One region of the Macrococcoides bohemicum genome, then DNA from elsewhere that is predicted to be linked to it. Evidence: a T-box and tRNA genes for the amino acid it is inferred to sense, from the RefSeq annotation. Region 1 holds a T-box; the other holds one or more tRNA genes.
What was found. The T-box of region 1 lies ahead of argS (arginine--tRNA ligase). A T-box ahead of a tRNA ligase gene usually reads a tRNA of that ligase, here a tRNA-Arg.
Positions count from the first base shown of each region.

Region 2: it encodes a tRNA-Arg, which carries the amino acid that the T-box ahead of argS (arginine--tRNA ligase) is inferred to sense. The anticodon was not compared.

Region 1 covers NZ_CP054482.1:378,895-390,261, reverse strand. The annotation lists gene HT586_RS02120 (hypothetical protein) at 1-666, opposite strand, end outside; gene HT586_RS02115 (sigma-70 family RNA polymerase sigma factor) at 663-1,190, opposite strand; gene HT586_RS02110 (cytochrome b5 domain-containing protein) at 1,327-1,689, opposite strand; gene HT586_RS02105 (endonuclease/exonuclease/phosphatase family protein) at 1,776-2,594, opposite strand; gene HT586_RS12485 (PTS sugar transporter subunit IIA) at 2,646-3,089, opposite strand; partial or broken gene HT586_RS02100 (PTS transporter subunit IIBC) at 3,189-4,817, opposite strand; gene HT586_RS02095 (LacI family DNA-binding transcriptional regulator) at 5,011-6,021, shown strand; gene HT586_RS02090 (YbaN family protein) at 6,056-6,418, opposite strand; gene argS (arginine--tRNA ligase) at 6,530-8,203, opposite strand; T-box leader at 8,253-8,470, opposite strand; gene HT586_RS02080 (SdpI family protein) at 8,565-8,891, shown strand; gene HT586_RS02075 (prephenate dehydrogenase) at 8,895-9,755, opposite strand; gene HT586_RS02070 (threonine aldolase family protein) at 9,850-10,881, opposite strand; gene HT586_RS02065 (kinase) at 10,999-11,367, opposite strand, start outside.
Region 2 covers NZ_CP054482.1:1,881,208-1,892,574, forward strand. The annotation lists gene HT586_RS09780 (DMT family transporter) at 1-723, shown strand, start outside; gene HT586_RS09785 (PH domain-containing protein) at 1,017-1,394, opposite strand; gene HT586_RS09790 (GNAT family N-acetyltransferase) at 1,471-2,163, opposite strand; tRNA gene HT586_RS09795 (tRNA-Leu) at 2,294-2,375, opposite strand; tRNA gene HT586_RS09800 (tRNA-Cys) at 2,732-2,805, opposite strand; tRNA gene HT586_RS09805 (tRNA-Gln) at 2,811-2,882, opposite strand; tRNA gene HT586_RS09810 (tRNA-His) at 2,900-2,972, opposite strand; tRNA gene HT586_RS09815 (tRNA-Trp) at 2,975-3,048, opposite strand; tRNA gene HT586_RS09820 (tRNA-Tyr) at 3,069-3,152, opposite strand; tRNA gene HT586_RS09825 (tRNA-Thr) at 3,157-3,232, opposite strand; tRNA gene HT586_RS09830 (tRNA-Phe) at 3,249-3,321, opposite strand; tRNA gene HT586_RS09835 (tRNA-Asp) at 3,329-3,404, opposite strand; tRNA gene HT586_RS09840 (tRNA-Met) at 3,413-3,486, opposite strand; tRNA gene HT586_RS09845 (tRNA-Ser) at 3,543-3,635, opposite strand; tRNA gene HT586_RS09850 (tRNA-Ile) at 3,656-3,729, opposite strand; tRNA gene HT586_RS09855 (tRNA-Met) at 3,769-3,842, opposite strand; tRNA gene HT586_RS09860 (tRNA-Ala) at 3,863-3,938, opposite strand; tRNA gene HT586_RS09865 (tRNA-Pro) at 3,961-4,034, opposite strand; tRNA gene HT586_RS09870 (tRNA-Arg) at 4,054-4,130, opposite strand; tRNA gene HT586_RS09875 (tRNA-Leu) at 4,134-4,222, opposite strand; tRNA gene HT586_RS09880 (tRNA-Gly) at 4,264-4,338, opposite strand; tRNA gene HT586_RS09885 (tRNA-Leu) at 4,343-4,426, opposite strand; tRNA gene HT586_RS09890 (tRNA-Lys) at 4,452-4,524, opposite strand; tRNA gene HT586_RS09895 (tRNA-Thr) at 4,532-4,607, opposite strand; tRNA gene HT586_RS09900 (tRNA-Val) at 4,620-4,695, opposite strand; rRNA gene rrf (5S ribosomal RNA) at 4,708-4,822, opposite strand; rRNA gene HT586_RS09910 (23S ribosomal RNA) at 4,916-7,840, opposite strand; tRNA gene HT586_RS09915 (tRNA-Ala) at 7,987-8,062, opposite strand; tRNA gene HT586_RS09920 (tRNA-Ile) at 8,095-8,171, opposite strand; rRNA gene HT586_RS09925 (16S ribosomal RNA) at 8,262-9,815, opposite strand; gene HT586_RS09930 (YgzB family protein) at 10,384-10,806, shown strand; gene perR (peroxide-responsive transcriptional repressor PerR) at 10,835-11,293, opposite strand.

The DNA.
Region 1 (11,367 bases):
TGTATTCACTTTAAACTTATATGCAAAACTTTCATTCATATTTGTAAAGTCATTTTTTACGATATCTTTTGAATATCGAATATCGCTAAACCTTATCTCGACGTTCAAATTGCCTTTTGGTGCAATGTCTCTAAGATGAACGATACTCGTTTCACTATGTATAACTTTATCTTTTAAATATTCACCACTGCCAGATAAACCGGTCATCATTTCTTTACCATTAATCTTAACCGATTGAAGATCTGCCATAACATCTTTGTACTCATCGTCCATATCAACTAACAAATTATACGTTAAATATTTATCATTAATAAATACATCAGTCAGCTTCACATCAGCTTCGCTCAAACTAATCGTTTCATTGATATGTGTCGCATATTTGTCAGCTTGTGGGGTAATAATATCTTTAAATGAATACGTAATATTTTCTAACATTTTTACAGCATTTGCTTGAATATCATGATTCATAACTGGTAAACCTCCAGCCATTAACATGGCTGCAGCTGCAATTTGAATCGTTCTTTTCTTCGTCATAGAAGGTTTCTTTTTACTGTTCTTCTGTTTGAAACGTTTATAAAATTGATATTGTTCATGTTCTGACATTTGCTCTTCCTCAATCACATCATTAAACTTAACATCATTTAATTTCTCATAAATATCTGTCATCGTAATTCCTCCTTTGCGAATCTTAATTTATCTTTTGCACGCGATGTTCTGTTGTAGATATTACTGGTCCTTTGTCCCAACATTGCAGCAACTTCTTCAGGTCTATAACCTTCTAAATAAATCATCGTCAATATTTGTTGATCTACTTCTGATAAATCTTTGATCAAGTCTAACCAAGCCTGCTCATGTAATTTTAAACCTTTATCTAAATAGACGATATTATCTTCAAGTGTCGATGTTTCTGTATCTTTTTGATGCTTTCGCAACATATCAATTGATTGGTATTTCGCAATCACACATACCCAGTTTTTAAATGTATTTTTGTTCTCATCAAACTTGTCGATATTATTCCAAATGCCAAACAAACAATCGTTAATGCATTCATCTAGATGACTGTCTAAATAATATAGGTTCTTCCTACAAATTGATTTAATCAATCCTCCATATCGCTGCAATAATAATTGAATGCCATGTTCATCACGCGATTGAATCATACTTATAATCTTTGAGTCACACTCGTTCATCTCTCTCCCTCCAGTACTACTTATATATTCGTAATTGTTTCTTAAATTCTATCACTGAAAATAAATAAATATTAAAACGTTTAAAGTAAATTAATAGTCCTCAAAAAAAACACCTCATCCCTGAGGTGTTACGCACTTACTTATATGATCCTACAACTTTAAGTTCTTTTAGGAATCCTCCACTATGAGGTGATGATTTGAATCCCTCTGTTAAATCTTTACCTGCTTCTAAACCGTTATGCTTTCCGCCTTTCCACATTTCAACGTCACTGACATCATATACAACACCATCAACAGCGACATAAGATTTATGTCCATCTTTACCGTCAAATGCTTTCAACTTTTCTGCATTATAAATGTTGTCTTTCATTATCTTCTCTTCAGCCGGCGTAAAGTCACGTTTCAACTTATCTTCTCCGCCACCTTGATTCATAAATAAAGCAAATCCCATAAATACTGCAACTAAGATTGCACCTGTAATTAACATTAGTTTTTTCATAGTCATCCTCCTCATAAAAAATCTCTATACTTAAAGCATATTGCAATTCCTACCTGCATACAACTTTAAACACAGAGAATATGCGGCTATTCTGTGATTTCAACTTCCACACCGAAATGATCACTGACAATCGGTGCGTTAACATCATCAAATACTGTCTTGCTTGAAAGAACGTTGAATCCTTTACTCGTAAAGATAAAATCTATTCGGAGTTTCCCACCATTGCTTTCCCATCCAGCAATATTCTTTTCTATCGTATGATGTCCATGTTTTACTTCTGCTTCATTATACGCATCTAATAAACCACTGTTTTCTAATACGAAGTCATATCCTTCTGTACCTTCTGGATTATTAAAGTCACCCATTACAATTAATGGATGATCATATTGATCTAAAATCTTTTGCGTATTCATCCATTCATGACTAAAGCCATACTTCTCACTTACCCACCACGAAAAATGACAACTTGCCACTACAAACGACTTTCCATTCACTGTCGTCTCTCCAAATAATATTTTTCGTGAGCGATAGTTATCCGGAGACTGATATGTCGATACAAATTCTGAATAAGGTTTAATTGGAGATTTTGAAAGAATTGCACTGCCTTCTTCATATTTATCATAACCAATATGACTCATGGCATAGCTAAAGTAATAATTATGACTTTGGGCTCTTAATTTATTCACGATGATATAAGCGAAGTTATCATCTTTTATGTTAATGTTATCATTACCTAGGCAATAATTTTGATCAGATACGACTTTCGTATTCTCAATTAATTGATTCACTTCTTGTAATGCAATGACATCATAATCTGCTTTTATGATTTGTGCTACAATTTGATCAATCTTAGCTTCTTGATGTTCTTCTAACCAACTATGCGTATTTAGTGTTAGCAACTTCATCTTATTCTCTCCTTTAATCAAAATAAAAAGGCAGCCGAAGCTACCCCTTTATTATATTTCAATATGTCCGATTCTTTCAGCTTTTGCGACTTGACCTGTTTTATCTAATGTTAATGCTTCAACATGGTCACTATTTGTAATCACAATAATAATTGTTGTATCTTTGCCTTCAGCTTTCACAGCTTCGATATCCATAATCGCTAAAGTATCACCGACTTTAACTTTTTGTCCATCATTGACTACAACACGTGATGCTGGTTTCGTCATACTGACTGTTTCGATACCCATATGAACCAATACTTCAATACCTTCTGCAGTCTTAATACCGATTGCATGTTTTGTTGGGAAGATACTTACGATTTCTCCATCTACTGGTGCAACGATTGTTTCATCTGATGGTATAACTGCGTAACCTTCACCCATCATTTTTTGTGAGAATACTGGATCATTAACTTGTTCAATATTCATTGCTTCACCGTCAGCGACAGAATACAATGATTTTTGATTACCTGTAAATCCTTTAGTATCTGTGTTATCTAATACTGTCGGTTGTACAACTGCTTGTTTCGGTGCAGGAATTTCAGCACCTGATTGTAATAAATCTTCGATATCAGATTTTAATACGTCTGCTTTTGGTCCATAAACTGCTTGAACACCATTATCTTTAACGATTAAGCCCATTGCACCAGCTTTCTTCCAAGCCGCTTCATTACCTACTAAATCTCTATCGTTAACACTTACACGTAAACGCGTCATACAAGCATCTACGTCTTTAATGTTTTGTTTGCCACCTAATAAGTGAATTATTTGAATCACTTGATCATCTGCTTTAACATCTGTTGCCCCTGCTTCATCCACCACATCCGCTTCGTAGTTACCGTTACGTCCTGGTGTCGCAAAGTTGAATTTCTTAATTAAGAAGTTTGCTAAGAAGTAAGTTATAACTGCAAATCCTAATGTCGTTAATACAAAGTTGATTAAATCTCCACTTAAACCTGCTTTAATTGCAAGTGGTGTTCTCGTTAATAACTCGATCGTACCGAATGAGTGCACACGTAAGTTAATAATATCTGCCATCGCAAATGCTGCACCTTGAATGAAAGCATAAACAACATACAAAGGTACTGCAACGAACATGAACATGAATTCTAGAGGCTCAGTTACACCTGTTAAGAATACTGCTAAAGCTGCTGAGAAATACATTGATTTGTATTTCGGTAATTTGTCTTTATCCACATTGCGGTACATTGCTAATGCAAGACCCATTAAAATACCTGATGAACCAATCATTTGTCCTACTTTGAAACGTGCTGGCGTAAAGTCGTTTAGTACTTGATTGTATTGACTTGTATCTCCAGCGTGACTTAGGTTCACTAAGTCTGTTGCCCAAGCTAACCAAAGTGGATCTTGTCCGAATACTTTTGTACCTGCTTGTGAACCTGATAATATTTCGTAAGTTCCACCTAGTTGTGTGTAGTTAATCGGAATCGTTAACATATGGTGAAGACCGAATGGTAATAATAAACGCTCTAAGAATCCAAATAAAAATGGCGCTAAGATTGGTGCTGTATCTTTACTTGATGCAATCCATAAACCAAAGTTGTTAATACCTGCTTGAATGTATGGCCATACAATTGCGAGAACTAATGCAACGATAGTTGACCAAAGAATAACAACAAATGGTACAAAACGTTTACCATTAAAGAAAGATAATGCGTCAGGTAACTTTCTATAATTATAGTATTTATTATATGCATTCGCACCAACGAAACCTGCGATGATACCAACGAATACCCCCATGTTTAATGCCGGTGATTCTAATACACTCGTAAAGAACCCTTTAACCATGATCTTTGTGCCGAATAATGTATGCGTAAATGCTTTATCATCTGCAAGCATTGCACTGTTAACACCAAATACTGCCCCTGTAATACGGTTAATCAATACGAATGCGATACCTGCTGCAAACGCACCGCCTGCTCTTTCTTTCGCCCAACTTCCCCCAATAGCTAACGCAAAGAGTAGATGTAAGTTTCCGATAATCGCCCAACCAATACTTTCAATGACTCCACCAATTGTGATTAACATTTGCATGTCTGGGCTAATTAATGGAATCGATTTCCCAATACTTATCATAAGACCTGCTGCTGGCATAACTGCTACAACAACCATCAGTGCTTTACCGAACTTTTGCCAAAATTCAAAGCTTAATAACTGTTTCATAATTTTTCTCCTTTTTATGCAATCGGTTGCATTGCTTTTGATAAATATATCATCACACTTTTAGTTTGTAAATAATAAATACTAAAATTCTGCTATTTATTTGCAAAATCCAATGAAATTTTGTGCAAAAACCATCATTGACAACGCAATCGGTTGCATATATTATATAGAAAAAGATTAAAGGAGGATTATTATGGCCATTACAGTTAAAGATGTTGCACTAAAAGCTGGTGTCGCTACATCAACCGTTTCACGCGTTGTTAATAATCATCCTTCTATTTCTGAAGCAACCCGTAAGAACGTTCAAAAAGTTATGCAGGAAATGGGGTATGTTCCTAATATAGCTGCCAGAAATTTAGGTAAGCAAACTTCAAATGCAATAGGAATTATTCTTCCTCCTCTGAACTCAAAAGAACGTATGGCTAACCCCTTCTTCTTAGAAATAATCGAAGCTATTAACGATGAAGCAAGAAGAAATAACATGACTACTGCAGTAGCTATTGCTAAGAACTTAGAAGATTTATTAGAAGATGTTAAAGTTATGCATACTCAAAAGCAGGTTGGGGGCTTTATATTAGCATATGCACACCAAGGAGATCCTGTAATTGATTACTTGATTGACAAGCAAATTGCATTCACACTCATTGGGCAACCTTATACACAGCACGATATAGTTAGTTACATCGACAACGATAATCAATTATTAGGACACCATGCTACAGAACATTTAATTGAAAATGGACATCGCAATATTCTTTTTGTTACTAATACGATTAAAGAAGGTATTTATTTCGAAAGATATTTCGGCTATCAGAAGGCAATGATGCTCAATCAACTCAAAGTATTTGATAGTATTTCGATTATAGAACATACAGATTATGCGGACTTTGAAGATACTTTAATTCGAACAAAAGCAACTGCTATCGTGGTGCTTGACGATATATTTGCATTGCGTGTAATGCAGCTTGTACAAATGTACGGCTATAAAGTTCCTGATAATCTTTCTGTTATCAGCTTTAATAACTCGATACTCTCGACATTAACACACCCATACTTGACTACCATTGATATTGATACTGCAAAGCTCGGTCATGAATCTGTCAAAATGCTAATTAAACATTTGAATGGCGAAGATATTTCTAACACTAAGATTGTGGTTCCACATGAATTAATTGAACGCGAAACTGTTATTAACTTAAAGTAAAAAAATTAGCTTATGACAAATTTCTCATAAGCTTTTATTCATCTAACGTCTTTACTACCGTAAACAAAACAATTGCCTGCATCAACAACATCACACTAAGTCCAATTTTTACATAAATGTTATCCACTAAATAAATTGAAATCCCTACAACAATAACGACACTTAATAATAACTGAAACTTTTTCTTCAATGTATAGCCACCACGTTCATAAAATTCCTGAACGTAGGATTTATAAATTTTTGTGTGTACTAACCAATTGTGAAACTTATCTGAGCTTCTCGCAAAACAGAACACTGCAAGCAATAAGAATGGTGTAGTTGGTAAGAGCGGTAGAAATGCACCAACAAATCCGAGGATGGTCGAAATAACACCGACGGATAATAATAATAACCTCAAAAGATATCCTCCTAAATAAGATAATATCCACATTATACTAAATTTCATGATGAAATGTTTGATGAGGATATATCATTTTAGTGAAGTTTCATTCAACGCTATAAATATATATTAAAGCGCTCTCGGCGTTTCAATACCTAGTAAACTTAGTCCTTCTTCTATTACGATAGAGACTGCTAATAATAAACCTACTCTATTTCCCATCATTGCTCTCTCATCTAATATTCTTACATTCGCATAATAACTATTGAAGTGACGTGCAAGCTGCAGTAAATACTTCGCTATCTCTGCAGGAGATTGCTTTACATATGCATTAAAAATTACTTCCTCAAACATCATTAAATCTTTAGCGATATCCCATACCACATCATCTATTTCATTCACTTTAATGTGACTTGTTTCCAATCCACTTTTTCTAATAATGGCATGAATTCTGGCGTTTGTATATTGAAGATATAAACACGTATTGCCTTCAGCTTTTAACATATCTTGTAAATCAAATTCAATATCATTTTGACGATCATATTTCAGGTCATTAAATATTACAGCACCAATACCGATTTGTTCAGCTACTTTATCAATGTCTTCAATCTCATTTGATTTCGCGATTATATTTTGTTTCGCCATATTCACCGCTTCATCCAGCACTTCATCTAAAAAGATAACCTTCCCTTTTCTAGTAGACATCTTTTTGCCATCTTTTAAGATCATACCAAACGATATGTGCTCCATATTTTCCTCCCACGTGTAACCCATCATCTTTAACACTGCTATCAATTGTTTAAAATGAAGTGACTGTTCATTACCTACAAAATAATATGACTCAGAAAAATCATACGTTTCTTTTCTATAGATTGCTGTTGCTAAATCTCTTGTAATATACAAAGTTGAACCATTCGTTTTCTTGATCAGCGCTGGCGGCATATCATCAAGTTTCACTATTTCTGCACCTTGATCTTCAACGAGTAAGTTTAATGCTTCTAACTTTTCTACGACAGCATCCATCTTGTCATTGTAAAATGCTTCTCCATTATACGAATCAAAAGAAACACCAAGACGTGCATATATCTCATTAAACGATTGCAGCGAAACTTCTCTGAACCATGTCCAGAGTTTTACATGCTCAGCTTCACCTTGCTCTAGTTTTAGAAATGCCGTTCTTCCCGCTTCATTTAAAGCTTCGTCATGTTCTGCTTCATCATGAAATTTAACATATAGCTTGAATAATTCAGGTATTGGGTTTGCTTTAACGTCAGCTTCATTCCCCCACTTTTTATAAGCTACAATCAATTTACCAAACTGCGTTCCCCAGTCTCCAAGGTGATTTATTCTTACTGGTTTAAAACCTAATTTCTCTGTAATATTGGCTACTGCATTACCGATAACAGTTGATCTTAAATGCCCCATCGAGAAAGGTTTGGCGATATTCGGCGAAGAAATATCCATCGTTATCACTTTACCTTGACCAATATTTTGAGCACCAAAGTTTTCTTTATCGCGCAATACTTCCTGAATAACATTTGTTCCTAGTGTTTGTTTATTAAAATATACATTTAAATAGCCATTCACAACTTCAACTTTATCAATTTGTTCATCATTCAAACGCTCGCTTATTTCCTGTGCAATAATCATTGGACTCTTCTTCAGATGCTTACTTAACGTAAAACATGGGAATGATAAATCTCCTTGATGCTCATGCTTCGGATATTCAATCAACTTTAATATTTCAGTTTCACTCAATACTTCAATTTCTTTTCTTAAAATATCAGCTAATAAATGTTTCATCTGTTCTCCTCCTAAAAATTTATAAAATAAAAAGCATCCACCTCTAAAAAAAAGAGGCGAATGCTAGATTCACGGTACCACTCTTGTTCATGTCATTAGACACACTCAATGATTGTTAACGATGTTTCCACCGGATATCCCTACTATAAGTTCAACATATCATTCACGAAGTGCGCTTCATATCAATTATCATGCTATACTTCCACCCACTATAGCTCGCTACTTATGAACAAATCAATATTACTCTCTTCGTGTAAACAAATTGTTATTAAATTATTTAATATAATAGCATGATTGTAACAAAAAGAAAATAGAAATAAATTTTATAAACTGTTATTATCAAGAAAATGGAGGTGCTAATATGATTACAATTATTATGGCTATCGCATTATATATTATTGTCACTTTGCTCTATAAAACAATTCTTACTGAAAAACCAAATTACTTTGCCGGATACCGTACACCAAAATCCTTGCAAAGTGAAAGGCATTGGCAATTGGCGCAGGCATACGCTACGAACCTTATCCAAAAACTATGCCCAATCTTACTCATCATTGGAATAATTCAACTCGTGATTGAAATAGCTCTAGGCTATGAAGAGCAAAGTTCAATTGTATCTATTATTTTATTACTGATTACAGTTATTATCGTTTACCTCAAAACTGAAAATAGACTAAAAAAGTTATGATATTCACTTCTTCATATCACTTTGTTCCAAGCGAATTCTGCGATGACTTGATGCTTTGAAAATGCTCTCCATCACCTTCAAGTCATCATTTTTAATCGCTTCTTTCAAAGTAGTAAATGCATCTTCAAAACGCTCCATATTATCTAATAAAGCTTCTTTATTATGGCTAAATAATTCCGGCCAGAGGGATTCATTCATATTAGCAATTCGCGTTAAATCACGATAACTATCACCGATATATTTAATCGTTTCATCCAATCTATCATCACTGTTGATTAACGACACGGCAATTGCATGCGTTAACTGACTCGTATGTGCAATCATCTCATCATGCATTACAGCATTTGTAACTGTGATACGCTTAAAACCGAGCGGATATAAAAATGCTTTAAAATCTTCTATCTCCTGATTTGAATTCAAATCTGACTTCGTGATGACATAATTTGCGCCTTGAAATACACTAGCATCTGCGTAAGCATAACCTTTCTTTTCTCGGCCCGCCATTGGATGACCGAAAATAAAAGAAAGATTATGAGGTAGTATTTCTTCCACATCTTTCATTACCACAGACTTTACGCCAGCAGTATCTGTTAACGTTGCGCCATCTTTGAAATTATCTCGATGATAAAGAATAAAATCCTTTATCATACTAGGGTATATCGCAAAAACAACCAGATCTGCTTCACTCAGGATAGATTGATTACTCGTTTCACCAACATCTATGACCCCATCAGCAATCGCCATATTTAACGTTTCCTGATTCACATCGATTGCCATTATACGATGCTTTTGTCCATAGCTTGCACGAATGGCTTTAGCGAAAGTCCCACCGATTACACCTAAACCAATAATTGCAATGTTCATAAATACACCCCGATTGTTTTAATGATTAAAATCGTAAATGAGCAAAGATTATTACAGCATTGTCAAATTGCCCTTTATCTATAGTTGTTCCTGTTTATAGTGCTTTAATTTCTTGAATTAATGTATCAACATCTTCACGCTTTGTTGACCAGCTCGTACAGAAACGAACTGCAAACAAATTGTCATCAATCTTCTCCCAATCAGCAAATGTATATTTCTCACGAAGTGTTTCAACCTGCGCTTTCGTTAATATCGGAAATCGTTGATTAGTTGGTGATGGATATTTCATTTGTATACCCTTTTCTTCAAATGCCTTCGTCAATTTATCGGCAAGTTCAACGGCATGCTTTGAAATTGCTTCATACAAGTCGTCTTCAAAAAGTACCTCATATTGAATACCGAGTAATCTACCTTTTGCAAGCATACCACCGTTTTGTTTAATGAAATATCTAAAATCGGGTTTTAATGCATCATTTGTAAATACTACCGCTTCTCCAAATAGTGCTCCTACTTTAGTGCCACCGATATAGAATACATCACTGAGTTCAGAAATATCTTTAATCGTTACATCATTTTCTTTGGCCGCTAATGCATAACCTAAACGTGCCCCATCAACCATTAAGTACATATTTTTTTGTTTACAGAAAGCATATAAATCCAATAACTCCTGCTTAGAATATAATGTCCCAAATTCCGTCGGTTGCGAGATATAAACCATCTTCGGTTGCGGAATATGTTCGAATGTCACATCATTCCAATAATCTTCAACATAATTTTCTACATCTTCCAATCGTAATTTCCCATCGATACCTGGAATTGTAATCACTTTATGACCCGTTGCTTCGATTGCACCTGTTTCGTGAACGGCAATATGCCCAGAATCAGCTGCAATGACTGCCTGATGAGGACGTAGCATTGATGCAATCACTGTTTTGTTTGTTTGCGTACCACCCACTAAGAAGTGAACATCAACTTCTCCACTACATTGTTCTTTTATTAATTCTGCTGCGCGCGTGCAGTGATCATCAACGCCATATCCCGGATGCTGCTCATCATTTGTTTCGACTAAACGTTCCAGGATTAGCGGATGCCCACCAGTTGAATAATCATTATCAAATCGAATCATGTAATCCCTCCTTAGTTTTAGCGGAATCTTAATTTTTTATAGAGCGATACCGCTATTACTCACACGTTTTAGCGGTATCTTTAATTGTTGTCTTCAAATACCGCTATAACCCGCTTCTTACATCATTTGCCCTTTTATCATTTCAATTATTTCTTTTTGAGACAATTCTTCCGTAATAATAAATTCTCCTTCAACTCCTAAATAATCCTTATCCAGGAACCATCTTCTCATTTCATCTTCACCAAAATCAACATTTTGTTTATATTGATGACGACGCAAAGTCTCTTCAAACGGAATATCAAAGTAATAAACGTAAGATGTATCATTATATTTATTAACCATTTCTATCAACATATCTCCATGTTTACGACGTGTTAATATCCCTTCCACCACAACATATTTACAGTGTTCCATACCAAATTCAATCATTGTTCTCAACAATTCAGTCGAAATATTACCAACCTTACCTTTAACACGTAACATTTC
Region 2 (11,367 bases), 860 kb from region 1:
AATGTATTTCGTGATAAACATACTTTTTTCCAACTTGTGATTTACTCATTATTTGGAATGCTCGCGGTTCAGTATACATTTCTAGCATCAATAGAAGCGGGTAATGCAGCAGTAGCTACACTCTTACAATACTTAGCGCCGATTGTCATCCTGACTTTCCTGCTTATTACACGTAAGACAGAGTTTAGAGCAATAGATCTGATTATTATACTCGTATCCACATTCGGAACATTCCTATTGCTCACGAGTGGTAATATTAACAATGTTGTCGTACCTCCAGCAGCAATTATCTGGGGATTATTATCAGCAATCGCAGCAGCGTTCTATACAATGTATGCCGGAAGACTCTTTGTCCGTAATACCCCTCTTGTCATTATCGGATGGGCGATGCTTATAGCTGGTTTGTTTATCAGTCTATTCAATAGACATTGGCAGATAAATCCATTGTCATATGGTGTAATGTTTAACGTCTATCTCATATTCGTTATCATCGTTGGAACCGCACTAGCCTTCTTCCTATATCTACTCAGCGTAAAATATATCGATCCACAACTTACTGCACTACTCGGATGTATTGAACCATTAACAGCAGTTATCCTCAGTATTGTCTGGCTGAAACAACCATTTGATATCATCCAATGTGCTGGAATGATTATTATACTCGGTGTCGTGCTATTCATATCTATATTAAATACAAAAGAAAAAAACCAAGCATCTCATTAATGAGATGTTTGGTTTTTCTAATAATCATACGTCATTTGTTCCATTGTCGTATTTTCTTTTAATTCTTTATCAATCTCAAAGTAATCGTGCTAGATTTAACCATATATGCACCTCCAATGTAAATACAATGTATTACTTTCTTAAAATATTCACAAGTAATTTTACACTTTATTATTAGATAATAATAATTATATTTTTATCATTAAATTTAATAACAATGCTTAATAACTCTAATAAAAGTTGATACAAAAAACAAGCCCACAGATTAATAATTATAATCTGCGGGCTTGTTTTTAATTTAATAGTCTTTGCGCTATTAATTTTTGTAATTTCACAATATCAGTGTCTTTATTAAATAATTTAACGATAGGCATTTGAATTCCTGCCACAAATAATTTTAATTCTGCATCGATATCAAATCGACCTGCATTTTCAACACTGAATGCTCGAATATTTTTATAAGGAATTGTAATAAACTCAATCTTCTTACCTGAGAACCCTTGTTTATCAACGATTAAGATACGTTTATTAGTAAACACAAACAAATCCCGAATAAGAATAAAACTCGCCTCAACTACTTCATCTTCAAGCAAATAATCCTGAAATTCATTTTGAACTTCCTCTGTATTTTTTTCACTAGAGTTACCCATCAATTCATCAAATAATCCCATAATAATTCCTCCTTATTGTTTATAGTTCCAATATAACAAAATAGAATTGGTATTAATATGAATGAGTATGTGCCGGTTACATTTCGCTTAATGAATTTAATTGATTTTCATTGTTATCAAAGTTACTATCATCTAACCACGACTCTAATTTCAATTTATTGGCTGGCCATTCTTTATCGATAATTGAAAACCAATTGGTATCACGGTTACGTCCTTTATATACGTTAGATTGTCGGAACGTACCTTCATATGTAAAGCCTAATCGTTTTGCTGATCTATTCGATGCCTCATTTAAGCTATCACATTTCCATTCATAGCGTCGGTACTGCATGTTTTCAAATACGTACTTCATCACTAAATATTGCGCTTCTGTAGCCTCTCTGCTGCGTTTTAATAATGGAGAATACACAATCCATCCCATTTCAATGACTCTATTTAGATTGTCTATACGCATTAGAGAGAATATCCCTACTGCTTTTTGTGTTTGATTATCAATAATCGTTAAATAGTAAGGATCAACAGAAGCTATTAACTGTATTAAATAATCTTTAAATTCTAATTTACTCTCAAATCTTTGAATCGGCATATATGTAAGATTTTCTGGTTCTGATGATGCACCGTATGTTTCATATAGATCATCACAGTGCTTAATATTAATTTTTTCTATAGTGACAGTCTTTCCTATGATTGATTGTATGTTAGGAAGTATTCCAGGGGAGTAATCTTCAATCAAATCTCCTACTGGTTGATTGTATTCGTTGTATCTCATATTTATCCTACTTTCATATGTGTGTCTGTTGCTATTATATTAAACAATTCCGGATACTCCAAGTATCCGGAATTGTTCAGGTATCTAAAATAAAAAAAGTCCCTCTAACTAAAAGTTAAAGGGACATTAGTACCACCGGTCGGGGTCGAACCGACACTCCGTGAGGAACCGGATTTTGAGTCCGGCGCGTCTGCCAATTCCGCCACGGTGGCTTAGTAAAATTTATTATTTAATAAGTATAATACTTAAAAAAATTATGGTCAAGAATTTCATCCTATTTTCAATCTCTGTTCACAAATAGCAAATGAACTGTTATAATGAACGTGTAATAAAGTCTCGTCAACTTTATTATCACCAAATTTCATTTTCGTTTAATTACTTTTAACTACAGAATCCTTTCTGTAGTTCTTTTTTTGTCTCTATTTATCACATAAATTCTACGAAAAAAATAAGCATGCATCATGCAGCTTAATAAAAAATGGAGCGGAAGGTAGGACTTACACCTACATCTCGAACCAGGAAGGTCCGTATTCTAAGAGTTGAAATACTCCCGCATATATAAAAATAATGGAGGCGCCAACCGGATTTGAACCGGTGATAAAGGTTTTGCAGACCTCTGCCTTACCACTTGGCTATGGCGCCTAAAGCTGGGCTAGCTGGATTCGAACCAACGAGTGACGGAGTCAAAGTCCGTTGCCTTACCGCTTGGCTATAGCCCATTATTAAAAAAATTAAGGGCGACTGATGGGAATCGAACCCACGAGTGTCGGAACCACAATCCGATGCGTTAACCACTTCGCCACAATCGCCATGGCAGGGGCAGTAGGAATCGAACCCACATCAAAGGTTTTGGAGACCTCTATTCTACCGTTGAACTATGCCCCTAAAAATAAACAAATAAAAAATGGTGGAGGGGGGCAGATTCGAACTGCCGAACCCGAAGGAGCGGATTTACAGTCCGCCGCGTTTAGCCACTTCGCTACCCCTCCAAGATGGTGCCGGAAAAAGGACTTGAACCCTCAACCTACTGATTACAAGTCAGTTGCTCTACCAGTTGAGCTATTCCGGCAGAATAATAAAAAAGATGGCTCAGGACGGAATCGAACCGCCGACACATGGATTTTCAATCCATTGCTCTACCGACTGAGCTACTGAGCCATACAAATGGCGGTCCCGACGGGAATCGAACCCGCGATCTCCTGCGTGACAGGCAGGCATGTTAACCGCTACACCACGGGACCACTAATAATTGCGGGAGGCGGATTTGAACCACCGACCTTCGGGTTATGAGCCCGACGAGCTACCAGACTGCTCCATCCCGCGATAATAATAAATAATTGAAAATCTTTTTTATTTTATTTTGCTGAAGTAAAAAATAATGGCGGAGGAAGAGGGATTCGAACCCCCGCGAGCCGTTAAGCCCCTGTCGGTTTTCAAGACCGATCCCTTCAGCCGGACTTGGGTATTCCTCCATTATATAAAAATAATTAAATGGACCTTGCAGGACTCGAACCTGCGACCCAACGGTTATGAGCCGTTTGCTCTAACCAACTGAGCTAAAGGTCCTAAATCCTAAAAGTACACATTAAGTTTTAAAAAAGATAGTGGCGGCAGAGGGGATCGAACCCCCGACCTCACGGGTATGAACCGTACGCTCTAGCCAGCTGAGCTACGCCGCCGAAATAATATTTAGTTAATATGGTGGAGACTAGCGGGATCGAACCGCTGACCTCCTGCGTGCAAAGCAGGCGCTCTCCCAGCTGAGCTAAGCCCCCATATTAAAGCTTTTAAAGCAAATCGGGAAGACAGGATTCGAACCTGCGACCCCTTGGTCCCAAACCAAGTGCTCTACCAAGCTGAGCTACTTCCCGTAGCTAGTAATTAAAATAATGGCGCGCCCGAGAGGAGTCGAACCCCTAACCTTTTGATCCGTAGTCAAACGCTCTATCCAATTGAGCTACGGGCGCTAATGGTGCCGAGGACCGGAATCGAACCGGTACGGTAATCACTTACCGCAGGATTTTAAGTCCTGTGCGTCTGCCAGTTCCGCCACCCCGGCTTTTTAAATAATAAAAGCCATAATTATTACGATAGAATTAATGGAGCGAAAGACGGGATTCGAACCCGCGACCCCAACCTTGGCAAGGTTGTATTCTACCACTGAACTACTTTCGCAATATGGTGCGGGTGAAGGGAGTCGAACCCCCACGCCAAAGGCGCTAGATCCTAAGTCTAGTGCGTCTGCCAGTTCCGCCACACCCGCGCAAAATAATATTTATTAAAAAAGATGAGCCATAGAGGATTCGAACCTCTGACCCTTTGATTAAAAGTCAAATGCTCTACCAACTGAGCTAATGGCTCAAAGAAATGGTGCCGGAAAAAGGACTTGAACCCTCAACCTACTGATTACAAGTCAGTTGCTCTACCAGTTGAGCTATTCCGGCATAATAAATAAATGGTGGAGGATGACGGGCTCGAACCGCCGACCCTCTGCTTGTAAGGCAGATGCTCTCCCAGCTGAGCTAATCCTCCTGGGTATATATTGCCCGGCAACGTCCTACTCTCGCGGATCGTAAGACCAACTACCATCGGCGCTAGAGAGCTTAACTTCTGTGTTCGGTATGGGAACAGGTGTGACCTCTCTGCCATCGTCACCAGACAAAGTATATTAAAGGTATTGTACCTTCAAAACTAGATAAACTTAAGAAGAAATATGATGTACCAAACATCACCGTGCAAAAAATCTATAAAATTGATTAAGTCTTCGATCGATTAGTATTCGTCAGCTCCATACATTACTGTACTTCCACCTCGAACCTATTAACCTCATCATCTTTGAGGGATCTTATAACCGAAGTTGGGAAATCTCATCTTGAGGGGGGCTTCATGCTTAGATGCTTTCAGCACTTATCCCGTCCATACATAGCTACCCAGCTATGCCGCTGGCGCGACAACTGGTACACCAGAGGTATGTCCATCCCGGTCCTCTCGTACTAAGGACAGCTCCTCTCAAATTTCCTACGCCCACGACGGATAGGGACCGAACTGTCTCACGACGTTCTGAACCCAGCTCGCGTACCGCTTTAATGGGCGAACAGCCCAACCCTTGGGACCGACTACAGCCCCAGGATGCGATGAGCCGACATCGAGGTGCCAAACCTCCCCGTCGATGTGAACTCTTGGGGGAGATAAGCCTGTTATCCCCGGGGTAGCTTTTATCCGTTGAGCGATGGCCCTTCCATGCGGAACCACCGGATCACTAAGTCCGTCTTTCGACCCTGCTCGACTTGTAGGTCTTGCAGTCAAGCTCCCTTGTGCCTTTACACTCTGCGAATGATTTCCAACCATTCTGAGGGAACCTTTGAGCGCCTCCGTTACTCTTTAGGAGGCGACCGCCCCAGTCAAACTGCCCGCCTGACACTGTCTCCCACCACGATAAGTGGTGCGGGTTAGAAAGTCAACACAGCCAGGGTAGTATCCCACCAACGCCTCCACGTAAGCTGACGCTCACGCTTCAAAGGCTCCTACCTATCCTGTACAAGCTGTGCCGAATTTCAATATCAGGCTGCAGTAAAGCTCCACGGGGTCTTTCCGTCCTGTCGCGGGTAACCTGCATCTTCACAGGTACTATGATTTCACCGAGTCTCTCGTTGAGACAGTGCCCAAATCGTTACGCCTTTCGTGCGGGTCGGAACTTACCCGACAAGGAATTTCGCTACCTTAGGACCGTTATAGTTACGGCCGCCGTTTACTGGGGCTTCAATTCGTAGCTTCGCTAATGCTAACCACTCCTTTTAACCTTCCAGCACCGGGCAGGCGTCAGCCCCTATACGTCACCTTACGGTTTTGCAGAGACCTGTGTTTTTGATAAACAGTCGCTTGGGCCTATTCACTGCGGCTCTTCAAGGCTTGCACCCTAAAAAGCACCCCTTCTCCCGAAGTTACGGGGTCATTTTGCCGAGTTCCTTAACGAGAGTTCGCTCGCTCACCTTAGAATTCTCATCTTGACTACCTGTGTCGGTTTGCGGTACGGGCACCTAATTTCTAACTAGAGGCTTTTCTTGGCAGTGTGAAATCAACGACTTCGCTACTATAATTTCGCTCCCCATCACACCTTGACCTTAAGAGTACCGGATTTGCCTAATACTCAGTCTCAGTGCTTGGACGTACATAACCAACAGTACGCTTCGCCTATCCTACTGCGTCCCCCCATCGTTCAAACAATCTTAGGTGGTACAGGAATATCTACCTGTTATCCATCGCCTACGCCATTCGGCCTCGGCTTAGGTCCCGACTAACCCAGAGCGGACGAGCCTTCCTCTGGAAACCTTAGTCAATCGGTGGACGGGATTCTCACCCGTCTTTCGCTACTCACACCGGCATTCTCACTTCTAAGCGCTCCACATGTCCTTGCGATCATGCTTCGACGCTGCTTAGAACGCTCTCCTACCATTGTCCATAGGACAATCCACAGCTTCGGTAATATGTTTAGCCCCGGTACATTTTCGGCGCAGCGTCACTCGACTAGTGAGCTATTACGCACTCTTTAAATGATGGCTGCTTCTAAGCCAACATCCTAGTTGTCTGGGCAACGCCACATCCTTTTCCACTTAACATATATTTTGGGACCTTAGCTGGTGGTCTGGGCTGTTTCCCTCTCGACTACGGACCTTATCACCCGCAGTCTGACTCCCGTGTTAAATTATTTGGCATTCGGAGTTTGTCTGAATTCGGTAACCCGAGGGGGGCCCCTAGTCCAAACAGTGCTCTACCTCCAATAATCATCACACGAGGCTAGCCCTAAAGCTATTTCGGAGAGAACCAGCTATCTCCAGGTTCGATTGGAATTTCTCCGCTACCCACACCTCATCCGCTCACTTTTCAACGTAAGTCGGTTCGGTCCTCCATTCAGTGTTACCTGAACTTCAACCTGGACATGGGTAGATCACCTGGTTTCGGGTCTACGACCTGATACTCATTCGCCCTATTCAGACTCGCTTTCGCTACGGCTCCACATATACTGCTTAACCTTGCATCAAATCGTAACTCGCCGGTTCATTCTACAAAAGGCACGCCATCACCCATTAACGGGCTCTGACTACTTGTAAGCACACGGTTTCAGGTTCTATTTCACTCCCCTTCCGGGGTGCTTTTCACCTTTCCCTCACGGTACTGGTTCACTATCGGTCACTAGAGAGTATTTAGCCTTGGGAGATGGTCCTCCCGGATTCCGACGGAATTCCACGTGTTCCGCCGTACTCAGGATCCACTCAGGAGAGAACAACTTTTCGACTACAGGGCCTTTACCTTCTATGGCTGACTTTTCCAAAGTCATTCGTCTAAACTGTTCCTTTGTAACTCCGTATTGAGTGTCCTACAACCCCAGAGAGCAAGCTCTCTGGTTTGGGCTCTTCCCGTTTCGCTCGCCGCTACTAAGGGAATCGAGTTTTCTTTCTCTTCCTCCGGGTACTTAGATGTTTCAGTTCTCCGGGTGTGCCTTCTCATATACTATGTATTCATATATGGATAACATGACATAACTCATGCTGGGTTTCCCCATTCGGAAATCTCTGGATCAAAGCTTACTTACAGCTCCCCAAAGCATATCGTCGTTAGTAACGTCCTTCTTCGGCTTCTAGTGCCAAGGCATCCACCGTGCGCCCTTAATAACTTAATCTGTTATTAATAATTGTGATGTCTGCATAAATGCAGACGCGCGATTTTTTTAAGAATTCAAAAATGAACTCACTCGGTTTTGCTTGGTAAAATCTTTTATTTCTTCTTACTTTATCTAGTTTTCAAAGTACAATGTTCAAAAATTAATGGTGGAGACTAGCGGGATCGAACCGCTGACCTCCTGCGTGCAAAGCAGGCGCTCTCCCAGCTGAGCTAAGCCCCCATAAAGGTATTGATTTAAAAGAATATTTATAATGGTGGGCCTAAATGGACTCGAACCATCGACCTCACGCTTATCAGGCGTGCGCTCTAACCAGCTGAGCTATAGGCCCATTAAATGTATAAACATTCAAAACTGAATACAATATGTCAATGTTAATCCCTATCAGACTTAGAAGTCTGATTTCCGTAATTATCCTTAGAAAGGAGGTGATCCAGCCGCACCTTCCGATACGGCTACCTTGTTACGACTTCACCCCAATCATCTGTCCCACCTTCGACGGCTAGCTCCTAAAAGGTTACTCCACCGGCTTCGGGTGTTACAAACTCTCGTGGTGTGACGGGCGGTGTGTACAAGACCCGGGAACGTATTCACCGTAGCATGCTGATCTACGATTACTAGCGATTCCAGCTTCATGTAGTCGAGTTGCAGACTACAATCCGAACTGAGAATGGTTTTATGGGATTTGCTTGACCTCGCGGTTTTGCTGCCCTTTGTACCATCCATTGTAGCACGTGTGTAGCCCAAATCATAAGGGGCATGATGATTTGACGTCATCCCCACCTTCCTCCGGTTTGTCACCGGCAGTCTCTCTAGAGTGCCCAACTTAATGATGGCAACTAAAGATAAGGGTTGCGCTCGTTGCGGGACTTAACCCAACATCTCACGACACGAGCTGACGACAACCATGCACCACCTGTCACTTTGTCCCCCGAAGGGGAAAGCTCTATCTCTAGAGTTGTCAAAGGATGTCAAGATTTGGTAAGGTTCTTCGCGTTGCTTCGAATTAAACCACATGCTCCACCGCTTGTGCGGGTCCCCGTCAATTCCTTTGAGTTTCAGTCTTGCGACCGTACTCCCCAGGCGGAGTGCTTAATGCGTTAGCTGCAGCACTGAGGGGCGGAAACCCCCCAACACTTAGCACTCATCGTTTACGGCGTGGACTACCAGGGTATCTAATCCTGTTTGATCCCCACGCTTTCGCACCTCAGCGTCAGTTACAGACCAGAGAGCCGCCTTCGCCACTGGTGTTCCTCCATATCTCTGCGCATTTCACCGCTACACATGGAATTCCACTCTCCTCTTCTGTACTCAAGTCTCCCAGTTTCCAATGACCCTCCCCGGTTGAGCCGGGGGCTTTCACATCAGACTTAAGAGACCGCCTACGCGCGCTTTACGCCCAATAATTCCGGATAACGCTTGCCACCTACGTATTACCGCGGCTGCTGGCACGTAGTTAGCCGTGGCTTTCTGGTAAGGTACCGTCAAGGTACGTTCAGTTACTAACGTACTTGTTCTTCCCTTACAACAGAGTTTTACGATCCGAAAACCTTCTTCACTCACGCGGCGTTGCTCCGTCAGACTTTCGTCCATTGCGGAAGATTCCCTACTGCTGCCTCCCGTAGGAGTCTGGGCCGTGTCTCAGTCCCAGTGTGGCCGATCACCCTCTCAGGTCGGCTATGTATCGTTGCCTTGGTGAGCCGTTACCTCACCAACTAGCTAATACACCGCAGGTCCATCTATAAGTGACAGCAGAACCGTCTTTCACTATTGCTTCATGCGAAGCTAAATATTATCCGGTATTAGCTCCGGTTTCCCGAAGTTATCCCAGTCTTATAGGTAGGTTACCCACGTGTTACTCACCCGTCCGCCGCTAAAATCGAGAGGTGCAAGCACCTCTGTCAATTCGCTCGACTTGCATGTATTAGGCACGCCGCCAGCGTTCATCCTGAGCCAGGATCAAACTCTCCATAATAGTTTGTTTGATAATGCTCTTTGATTGCTTATGGCAATCACTCTTGGGAGTGAACTAAGTTCACTCAAATTATTGGAATTAACGTTGACATATTGTCATTCAGTTTTCAATGTTCATTTTTTCGCGTTACAAGAATTAATGTTACCATAACCCTCAACTCTTTGCAACACTTATTTTTAAGAAGTTTTACACTTGAATGTTCATTTCGTTTCAAGTAGTAATCTTTCTTGCTTTATTATATTACATCGATATGAACATAGTTTCAAGTGCAAGTTTTACACTTTTTCACTTTGTTATTTTCAATGTCTTAAAGCTGTGCATCGCTTGTTTTCAGCGACTTTTATATCTTATCAAGATGGATTGCTTTCGTCAATACCTTTTATTAATTTTTTTTATCTTTATTTAGTCTTTTAATGTAGACTATAGTAATTCCTTTAATGATACTATCTTATCATAGTACTTATTCTATCTGTTTCTTTCGTTCTTTAATAAAGAATATACAGTTAAGAGAGATAATCATTTATTAATATGATATAATGCTTTTCAGTATTATATAGGAGATGATGGTTTGAAATTATTCAATAAAAAACCGACAAGTAAGATTAACCGTATCCGTTCATGGGCACTCGGCTTAATCTTCCTGGCAATGATCGTAATGTATATCGGTTCTGCAATTTTTTACTTTTACCATAGTCAACTAATCTTTTCTCTGTTCTTATTATTAGGAACGATTCTTTTCTTAATTAGTTTCGTAGTTTATTTCTGGATTGGAATGCTTTCAACGAAGACCATTCAGGTGCGATGTCCAAACTGTGACCACTATACCAAAATGTTAGGTCGTGCTGATATTTGTGCAAACTGCAATCAGCCACTTACGTTAGATCCTGCATTAGAAGGAAAAGAATTTAATGAAGATTATAACAATGCAAGAAAAAGTAAAGCATTAGAAGAAAAAGAGAAACAAGCAGCTAATAATGATAGTAACTTGTAGTAAATTAAATATTTAAAAAAGGAAATCGCTATTTGCGATTTCCTTTTTTGTTCATACATTCTGGACATACACCATAAATCTCCATACGATGATGAGTCACTGCAAAGCTAGTAATATGTTGAGCGATATTCTCTACTTCATCAAGTCTTGGATAGTGAAAATCAGTAATCTTGCCACATTCACTACATATAACGTGATAGTGATTATCTGTTTCAAAATCAAAACGACTTGCTGCATCTCCATATGTGAGCTCTTTAACTAAACCACTGTCTTTAAAAACTTTTAAATTGTTATAGACAGTTGCTACACTCATGTTCGAAAACTGTGGAGATAACGCTTTATATATTTCATCGGCAGTAGGATGACTATTAGATTCAATTAAAAATCTAAGTACTGCCTGTCTTTGCGGTGTTATTCTCACGCCAGTTTTTCGTAAACTTTGAATCGCATCGTCAAGCATATGTTCCATATTCAATTCAGCTGACATCATAACACCCCTTTCCTACTTTATATTAATTCTATTTTACATTCTTTTTTTCAAAAATGTCAAATAGGCAATTT